DNA from 2 places in the Tessaracoccus lacteus genome. Region 1 is predicted to be linked to the other one. Evidence: predicted binding sites of a transcription regulator. Region 1 holds the regulator's gene; the other holds the start of a gene.
What was found. The regulator HrcA, encoded in region 1, represses chaperone genes, less so after heat shock. The targets are predictions, from matches to a motif close to TTGGCACTCGNNNNNNNCGAGTGCCAA.
Positions count from the first base shown of each region.

Region 1 (4,465 bases):
GCCGTCGCTGATCAGCACCGGCATGGCCCCGGCGGCGACGAAGCGGTCGAGCTCGTCGGCCGAGATGCCGCCCTCGGGGCCGACGATGACCAGCCCGGCCCCCCGGTCGGGCAGCACGACGTCGGCGATGTGCAGCTCCGCGTCCTCGTGCAGCACGAGCGCGACGTCCACGGAGCCGATGGCGGCCACGACGTCTGCCGTCGAGGCGGCCTCGACGACGGGGACGACCATGCGACGCGCCTGCTTGGCCGACTCCCGGGCCGTGGCCTGCCACCTGGCGAGCGACTTGTCACCCCTGTCCCCGGACCAGCGCACAATGGAGCGCGACGCCTGCCAGGCGAGGATGCGGCAGGCCCCGAGCTCGGTGGCCATCTGGACGGCGAGGTCGGACCGGTCGCCCTTGGCGAGCGCCTGCACGACCGTCCAGTTAAAGGCCCGGTCGCCGGCGTGCTCGAGGGCCGTGACCTCGACGACGAACTCCCGCTTGTCGACGGCCACCACCGTGCCGGTCAGGCCGAGTCCCGCGCCGTTGCTGAGCAGGACCGACTCGCCGGGGGCGATGCGCTTCACGATGCCGTGGTGCGCCTCCTCCCCTACGACGGCGATCCTCGAGCCGACGGCGACGGACTCGTCGAAGTCGGCCAGGAACAGCGGGAAGGTCACGAGGTGAACCACTCGGAGAGCTTGCCGAGCACGCCCTTGCCGTGCTTCGCGGTCTCCGCCTCCGGGTGGTCCTCGCGGCGCGACTCGGCGAGCTGGCGCAGCAGGTCCCGCTGGTGATCGTCCAGCTTCGTCGGGGTCTGCACGAGCACGGTGACGCCGAGCTCGCCGCGGCCGCCGCCGCGCAGCTTCGGCACGCCGCGGTCCTTCAGCGCGATGCGGGTGCCGGACTGCGTGCCGGCCGGGATGTCGACGGCGACGCTGCGGTCGGCCGGGTCGGAGCCCTCCCACTCGGCCTCGAGCGTCGTGACGTCGACGGTGGTGCCGAGCGCCGCGGCCGTCATGGGCAGCTTCACGACCATCTCGAGGTTGTCGCCGTCGCGGCGGAACGTCTCGTGGTCGGCGACGGACAGCTCGACGTAGAGGTCGCCGGCGGGGCCGCCGCCGGGGCCGACCTCGCCCTGCGCCTCCAGGTGGATGCGGATGCCGGTGCTGACGCCCGCGGGGATCTTGACCTGCAGCGTCCGGGTGGTGCGGACGCGGCCCTCGCCGGAGCACTCCGAGCAGGGCTGCGGGATGATCGTCCCGTAGCCGCGGCACGTCGGGCAGGCCTGCGTGGTGCGGATGTCGCCGAGGAAGCTGCGCTGGATCGCGGTGACCTCGCCGGCGCCGTCACACGTCGAGCACGTGACGGGCTCGGAGCCGGGCTCGCCGCCCTTGCCGGAGCACTTCGGGCACACGACAGCGGTGGCGACCTTGACGGGCTTGGTCACCCCGAAGACGGCCTCGTGCAGCTGCAGGGTGACGCGCACCAGCGCGTCCTGGCCCTGGCGCACGCGCGAGCGCGGGCCGCGGCCGCCGGCCTGGCCGAACATCGCGTCGACGAGGTTGGTGAAATCGAAGCCCCCGGAGAATCCGCCGCCGAAGCCGCTGAAGCCCGCGGAACCGGCGCCGGACATCGGGTCTCCGCCGCGGTCGAACACGGCGCGCTTGTTCGAGTCGCTCAGCACCTCGTAGGCCTCGCTGAGCTCCTTGAACTTCTCGGCCGCGTCGGCGTCGTCGGGCGCGACGTCGGGGTGCACCCTCATGGCGCGGCGACGGTACGCCTTCTTGATGGCCTCAGGGGTTGCGTCGCGCTCGACGCCGAGGATGTCGTAGTAGTCCTTGGTCATGTCTCTTCTCGGTTGGGACGTCAGCCTTCGGTGAGGATTCGGCTCACGTAGCGTGCCACGGCGCGGACCGCGGCGATGGTGGAGGGATAGTCCATGCGGGTGGGTCCGACGACCCCCAGCGAGGCGCCGTACTGGGCGCCGTAGCCAGCGGCCACCAGGCTGGTCGCGTGGAAGCCCTGCGCCCGGTTCTCCTGGCCGATGCGCACGGTGACGTCGTCGCCCGCGGCCTCGCCCAGGAGCCGGAGCAGCACGACCTGCTCCTCGAGCGCCTCCAGCAGCGGCCGCATGTTGGCCTCGAACGCGGTGCCAGCGAGGTTCGGGACGCCCGCGACGAGAACCTGCGAGGCGGGCTGCGTCGCGATGGCCTCGAGGACCGCGGCCACGACCGGGCCGGCCAGCGCCCGGTCCTCCGGGGCGATGGTCTCCAGGAACCCGGCGAGCACGCTGGCGGCGTCGGCCGCCGTCTGACCGATGATCGCCGAGGCGATCCGGCCCCGCAGCGCCTGCAGGCGCGGCTCGTCGAGCACCGGGGCCTCGAGGGTCGTCTGGTCGACGCGCCCGTTGGACTGCACGACGATGACCAGGAGCCGCTCGGGGCTCAGCGTCACGAGGTCGAGGTGCCGGATGACGTCGCGCTGCGCGATGGGGTACTGCACGATGGCGACCTGGCGGGTCAGCTGGGCGAGCAGCCTGACCGTGCGGCTGACGAGGTCGTCGACGTCGGCCGTCCCGCCGAGGAAGGTCGTGATGGCCGTGCGCTCCGCGGTCGACAGCGGCTTGACCTTCGACAGCTTGTCGACGAACAGCCGGTAGCCCTTGTCCGTGGGGATGCGTCCGGCGCTGGTGTGGGGCTGCATGATGTAGCCCTCCTCCTCCAGCGCGGCCATATCGTTGCGCACGGTGGCGGCGGACACGTCGAGCTGGTGGCGCTCGACAAGGGCCTTGGAGCCGACGGGCTCGCGGCTGGCCACGTAGTCGGTAACGATGGCCTTGAGGACCTCGAGTTTGCGGTCGTCCAGCATGTCACCTCCCGTGGATTCCTGGCACTCTCGGATGCCGAGTGCCAGTGTAGCGCCGAATTATGATGTGACCCATGTCGATGACTTGGGCCCCCGTGACGAACCGCGTACTCGTGACCCGCCTCGAGCCCCACCGGGTGAACTCGACGCTGGTGATCGGCGAGGACGCCGCCCTGCTCGTCGACGCCGGGAACACGCCCGCGCAAGGGGCGGAGCTGCTCGCCTCAGCCGAGGAGCGAGCGGGTGTGCCCGTGACGCACGTGATCCTCACGCACGCACACGAGGACCACTACGGCGGCCTGAAGGGCATGGGAGAGGTCGAGTCGCTGGCCCACGAGAACCTGACGGCGGTGCCGGTGACCCGCACCTTCTCGATGGCCGTCTCGCTGGACCTGGGCAACCAGCGGGTCGAGGCGCTCCACTTCGGCGAGGCCCACACCCGCAGCGACGTCGTGGTGTTCGTTCCTGGCGAAAACGTGGTGATCGCCGGGGACCTGCTCGAGGAGGGCGCGGACATCCAGGTGGACGAGACCAGCAACCTCAGCAACTGGCCGACGTTCCTCGACGGAGTGCTGGGCGCCACCAACGCGACCACGCGGTTCGTCCCAGGCCACGGCGACGTGGTCGACCGTGACTTCGCGTTCATCGCCCGCGCCGAGATCTCGATGCTCTACGGGCAGACGGAGATGCTGATCCAGCAGGGCACCGCGCTGGAGGACGCGGCGGCCGCGACCGAGTGGCCGTTCTCTGCCGAGACGCTCGCCGTCGCACTGCCGAAGGCCTACGCGGAGCTGGCCGCCAAGGGCATCACGCCGAGGAAGCAGCTGCCGATCTTCGGCCTCTGACACCTCCGGACACGAGGAGAGGGCGGCGCCTCCCCCCATGGGAGGCGCCGCCCTCTGGTGTCAGGTCAGCGCAGGCCGTCGGTGAACTTGCGCACCGCGGCGGTGTAGCGCAGCTCGGCGGCGAACCCACGGGTGGTGGTGTTCTCGTCGATCAGCGCCAGTTCGATGTCGGCCATGTCGGAGAAGTCCTCGAAGTGCTCGAGGCCCGCGGCGGTCGACATCACGGTGTGGTGCGCGGCGCCGGCGGTGATCCAGCACTCGGCGGACGTCGACAGGTTCGGGCGGGGCTCCCAGACGGCGCGCGCGACCGGCAGGTTCGGCAGCGGCTGGTCGGGCTCGACGACGTCGACCACGTTGGCGGTCAGGCGGAAGCGGTCGCGCAGGTCGGACATGGCCACGACGATGGCCTCGCCCGGGTCCGTGTTGAAGACCAGGCGAACCGGGTCCTCGCGGTCGCCGATGCCGAGCGGATGGATCTCCAGCGTCGGCTTCGAGGTGGTCAGCGACGGGCAGACCTCGAGCATGTGTGCGCCGAGGATCTTCTGCTTGCCGGGGGTCAGCTCGTAGGTGTAGTCCTCCATCAGCGAGGCGCCGCCGGGCAGGCCGTAGCCCATCACCTTGGCCAGCCGCACGAGGATAGCGGTCTTCCAGTCGCCCTCGGCGCCGAAGCCGTAGCCGTCGGCCATCAGGCGCTGCACTGCCAGGCCGGGGAGCTGCCTCAGGCCGCCGAGGTCCTCGAAGGTATCGGTGAAGCCCTTGGCTCCCACCG
Region 1 is NZ_CP123967.1:1,262,180-1,266,644, reverse strand. Features, by position in the region: gene QH948_RS05690 (16S rRNA (uracil(1498)-N(3))-methyltransferase) at 1-663, opposite strand, end outside; gene dnaJ (molecular chaperone DnaJ) at 660-1,832, opposite strand; gene hrcA (heat-inducible transcriptional repressor HrcA) at 1,853-2,854, opposite strand; gene QH948_RS05675 (MBL fold metallo-hydrolase) at 2,926-3,696, shown strand; gene araA (L-arabinose isomerase) at 3,762-4,465, opposite strand, start outside.

Region 2 (4,465 bases), 970 kb from region 1:
GCCGTCCTGGACGATCTTCAGCGTGGGCGGAGTGCAGCCCTCCTCATCCGCCTTGTTGTAGCACCAGGCCTCGATGGTGCCGCCCGCCGGGACGCTCTCGGCGGGGCCGGTCTGCGCGTAGGCGTACTCGGCGCCCGCCGAGCCCTGCCAGTAGTTCCAGTACTGGCCGTTGAAGGCGGCCGGGCACTCGGACGGTTGGCCGCCCAGCGTGCAGACGAAGTTGCTGGAGTCGTAGCCGATGGCGACGCCGGCGGCCTCGATAGCCGCGATGCCGGTGGCGGGGGTGCCGACGCATTGGTTGGCGATGACGGTGCCCTCCTCGTCGACGATCAGCAGCCACACCTCATCGGAGGACAGGCACTCGCCGACGGCGTTGGACTCGCCGTCGGCGTGGGCGGCGAGCGGCGCCGTGAGTAGGGAGAGGGTCATGGTGATCGCGCCCAGCAGGGCGACCACGAGTCGTCGGGTCATTCGGAGCTCCTTCGCGGCACGCGAGGAACGCATCCGGTGAGCCCGGAAGCCGCGCATTCCTCGACGCAACAGTTCAGTTCCCGGCCTCCGCAGGTTCCCGGCTCGGCTCTCGCCTCACGGTTGCGGGTCAGCGCCGGATTCGCACCGGACTTCCCTCTCGGGCCGCGCCCGCGGTCGGCGGGCACCCGTCAGCCTAGTGCGCCGGACATGCGCTGTGCCGAAACGCGCGGTGCATTTTCCCCGTCAGCGCCCGCCGAGCGCGCCGGAGGGGCCGCTGCGGCGTCGGCGGGCGACCAGCACCAGGACGGCGACCGCCGCCGCGAGGCCCGCCGCGGTGCCGATCAGCGCCCAGGGGGTGCCGGTGTAGCACCAGCCCTCGACGGAGCCGGCCGGCGGCCGGTACCCCTGCGCGCCGCTGTCCGAGTAGTCCCAGGCCCCGACGTGCCAGGGGCTCACCGGCTTCCCCACCTCGAGACTGGGCCCGTCCGCGACGGGCATGGCACGTCTAGCCATGCTCTGGCGTCGAAGCGGAAGATGAGATGGAGCCGGTGGACTAGCGTCGAGGCATGTCGTTTGCTCCCGAACTCACCGTCCTCGGCTACGTCACCGATCCAACCAGGCGGCGCGTGCTGCTGGTGCACCGCATCGCGCGCTCCTCCGACGAACAGCTGGGGAAGTACAACGGGCTCGGCGGGAAGGTCGAGCCGGGGGAGGACGTCGTCGCGGCCATGCGCCGCGAGCTGATGGAGGAGGCGGCCATCGACGCGACCGACCTCGAGTTGCGCGGCACCGTCTCCTGGCCCGGTTTCAACGGCCGCGACGTGTTCGGGTTCGTGTTCCTCATCACCGGCTTCACCGGCGAGATCCCCGACTCGAACGAGGAGGGGACGCTCGCCTGGCACGACGTCGCGACGATGATGCGGCTGCCGATGTGGGACGGCGACCGGCACTTCCTACCGCTGGTGTTCGACGCCTCCATCGCACAGTTCCACGGCGTCATCCCCTACGACGGCGGGCACAGCACCGGATGGCAGGTCACCACGCTGCCGAGTCTTGGCACTCGGCTTGAATGAGTGCTAACTCCGCGATAACTTAGACATTGGCACTCGACCCCGTCGGGTGCTAACCGGCCAGGCGGCACCCGCGACGACGCCCGGCCCCTGAATGCAAGCAAGTGACCCGGGGCAACCCGGATAACGAAAAGAAAGGTGTTGACGTGGCAACCACGATCAAGCCGCTCGAGGACCGTATCCTCATCCAGCCCCTCGAGGCCGTTCAGACCACCGCCTCCGGCCTCGTCATCCCCGACACGGCCAAGGAGAAGCCGCAGGAGGGCAAGGTCGTCGCCACCGGCCCCGGCCGCGTCGATGACAAGGGCAACCGCATCCCGCTCGACGTCGCCGAGGGTGACGTCGTCATCTTCAGCAAGTACGGCGGCACCGAGGTCAAGTACGACGGCCAGGAGTACCTGCTCCTGAACGCCCGCGACATCCTCGCCGTCGTCTCCAAGTAAGGACGCGCACCCATGGCAAAGATTCTCGCTTTCGACGAGGAGGCCCGCCGGGCGCTTGAGCGCGGCGTCGACGTCCTCGCCAACACCGTCAAGGTGACGCTCGGTCCCAAGGGCCGCTACGTCGTCCTCGACAAGCAGTGGGGCGCCCCGACCATCACCAACGACGGCGTGACCGTCGCCAAGGAGGTCGACCTGGAGGATCCGTACGAGGATCTCGGCGCCCAGCTGGCCAAGGAGGTCGCCACCAAGACCAACGACGTCGCCGGTGACGGAACCACCACCGCCACGGTGCTCGCCCAGGCCATGGTCCACGCCGGCCTGCGCGCCGTCGCCGCCGGGGCCAACCCCGTCGGCCTCAAGCGCGGCATCGACAAGGCCGTCGAGGCCGTCGTCGATCAGCTGGCCGCCAACGCCCGCGCCATCGACACCACCGACGACATGGCCTCGGTCGCCACGATCTCCTCGCGTGACGAGCAGATCGGCGCCCTGATCGCCGATGCCTTCGACAAGGTCGGCAAGGACGGCGTCATCACCGTCGACGAGTCCAACACCTTCGGCACCGAGCTCGAGTTCACCGAGGGCATGCAGTTCGACAAGGGCTACCTGTCCCCGTACTTCGTGACCGATGCCGACCGCATGGAGGCCGTGCTCGAGGATCCCTACATCCTCATCCACTCCGGCAAGGTCTCCTCGATGAACGACCTCCTGCCGCTGCTGGAGAAGGTCATCGCAGCCAAGGGCACCCTGTTCATCGTGGCCGAGGACGTCGACGGCGAGGCGCTGTCGACCCTGGTCGTGAACAAGATCCGTGGCACCTTCACCTCAGTCGCCGTCAAGGCCCCGGCCTTCGGCGACCGCCGCAAGGCCATGCTCGAGGACATCGCGATCCTGACCGGTGGTCAGGTCGTCGCCCCCGAGGTCGGTCTCAAGCTCGACCAGGTGGGTCTCGAGGTGCTCGGCCGCGCCCGTCGCGTCGTCGTCACCAAGGACAACACCACGATCGTCGACGGTGCCGGTGAGTCCGACGAGGTCGCCGGTCGCGTCGCGCAGCTGCGCGCCGAGATCGAGCGCACCGACTCCGACTGGGATCGCGAGAAGCTCCAGGAGCGCGTCGCGAAGCTGGCCGGTGGCGTGTGCGTGATCAAGGTCGGCGCCGCCACCGAGGTGGAGCTCAAGGAGAAGAAGCACCGCATCGAGGACGCCGTCTCGGCTACCCGTGCGGCCATCGAGGAGGGCATCGTCGCCGGTGGCGGCTCCGCGCTCATCCACGCTGGCTCCGTGCTGCAGGACTCCCTCGGCCTCACCGGTGATGAGAAGGCCGGTGTCGAGGTCGTCGCCAAGTCGCTGGTCGAGCCGCTGCGCTGGATCGCCGAGAACGGCGGCGAGGCCGGCTACGTCATCACGACGAGGGTCGCCGAGCTGCCCGTCGGTCACGGCTACAACGCCAAGATCGGCGAGTACCAGAACCTCGTCGAGGCCGGCGTCATCGACCCGGTGAAGGTCACGCGTTCCGCGCTGGCCAACGCCGCCTCGATCGCCTCGCTGCTGCTCACCACCGAGACCCTCGTGGTGGACAAGCGCGAGTCCGACGACGACAAGTGAGTCGCTGAACTCTCCCGCGCGGCCCCGTCCTGCTTCGGCAGGGCGGGGCCGTCCGCTTGTCCGGGGATCTCATTGAGGGGGCCGATGACGCGCTATGCGGCGACATAGGTTAGGGTGGCCTACGTTGCACATACCGCAACACCGCAGTTGTGAAATTGACTGGGACCGTCACACGGAGGAACCGACGCATGACACTGTCGTTCGAGGCGCCGAAGACCGAGGTCGAAGGGCGCGCGGCGGCGCTTGCGCGCAGGCTCGTGGGAGGGGCTGGGGCGGCTTCGCTCGACGCCTACCGCGTCGGCGAGTGTCTCGAGTTTGTAGCGCACGGCATCGCCGAGGACGGCTCGCTGGTGGTCGCCGCGATCCCCGCGGGCGCCCTGGCCGCAGCCGGCGACGGCGTCCCGATCGACGTGCGCCTCGACGTGGTGAAGCAGGCCCCGGATCCGGCCGTCTCGATCGTGTCCGCCTCCGTGCACCTGCTCGGGGAGCTGACGTGGGTCCCAGCCGCCGAGGTGGCCCTCGGTGAGTTGCCATCATCGGTCGCATCGCTGGCCGACATGCCCGGCGTCCGCTACGGCGTCGTCGCCGTGCGCAGGGCGGTGCTGCACGACCTGACCGGCGCCACCGTCATTGACGGGGACCAGTTCCACTATGAGGCGCCCTCGGCCGTCGATGGCTACGCCGCCTTCGAGAAGGTCGCGGGCCTCGACCAGGGGATGCTCAAGGACCTCTGTTGGGCCGTCATGGTCGACGCGACGCCCGGCCTGGTCGTCAGCAAGCCCGCGATGCCCAACGTGTGCCAGCACATGGCCGACCGCGTCTTCTGCGTCGACGTCGACGCCCGCGGACTGACGATGATGCTGGTCGGCACCGAGGAGA
Region 2 is NZ_CP123967.1:2,228,435-2,232,899, reverse strand. Features, by position in the region: gene QH948_RS10385 (hypothetical protein) at 1-471, opposite strand, end outside; cobalamin riboswitch at 543-669, opposite strand; gene QH948_RS10380 (hypothetical protein) at 715-984, opposite strand; gene QH948_RS10375 (NUDIX hydrolase) at 1,038-1,544, shown strand; gene groES (co-chaperone GroES) at 1,688-1,984, shown strand; gene groL (chaperonin GroEL) at 1,997-3,586, shown strand; gene QH948_RS10360 (hypothetical protein) at 3,775-4,465, shown strand, end outside.
Region 2: a site for HrcA is predicted at 1,571-1,597, ahead of groES (co-chaperone GroES). Genes of this name have one in related genera too.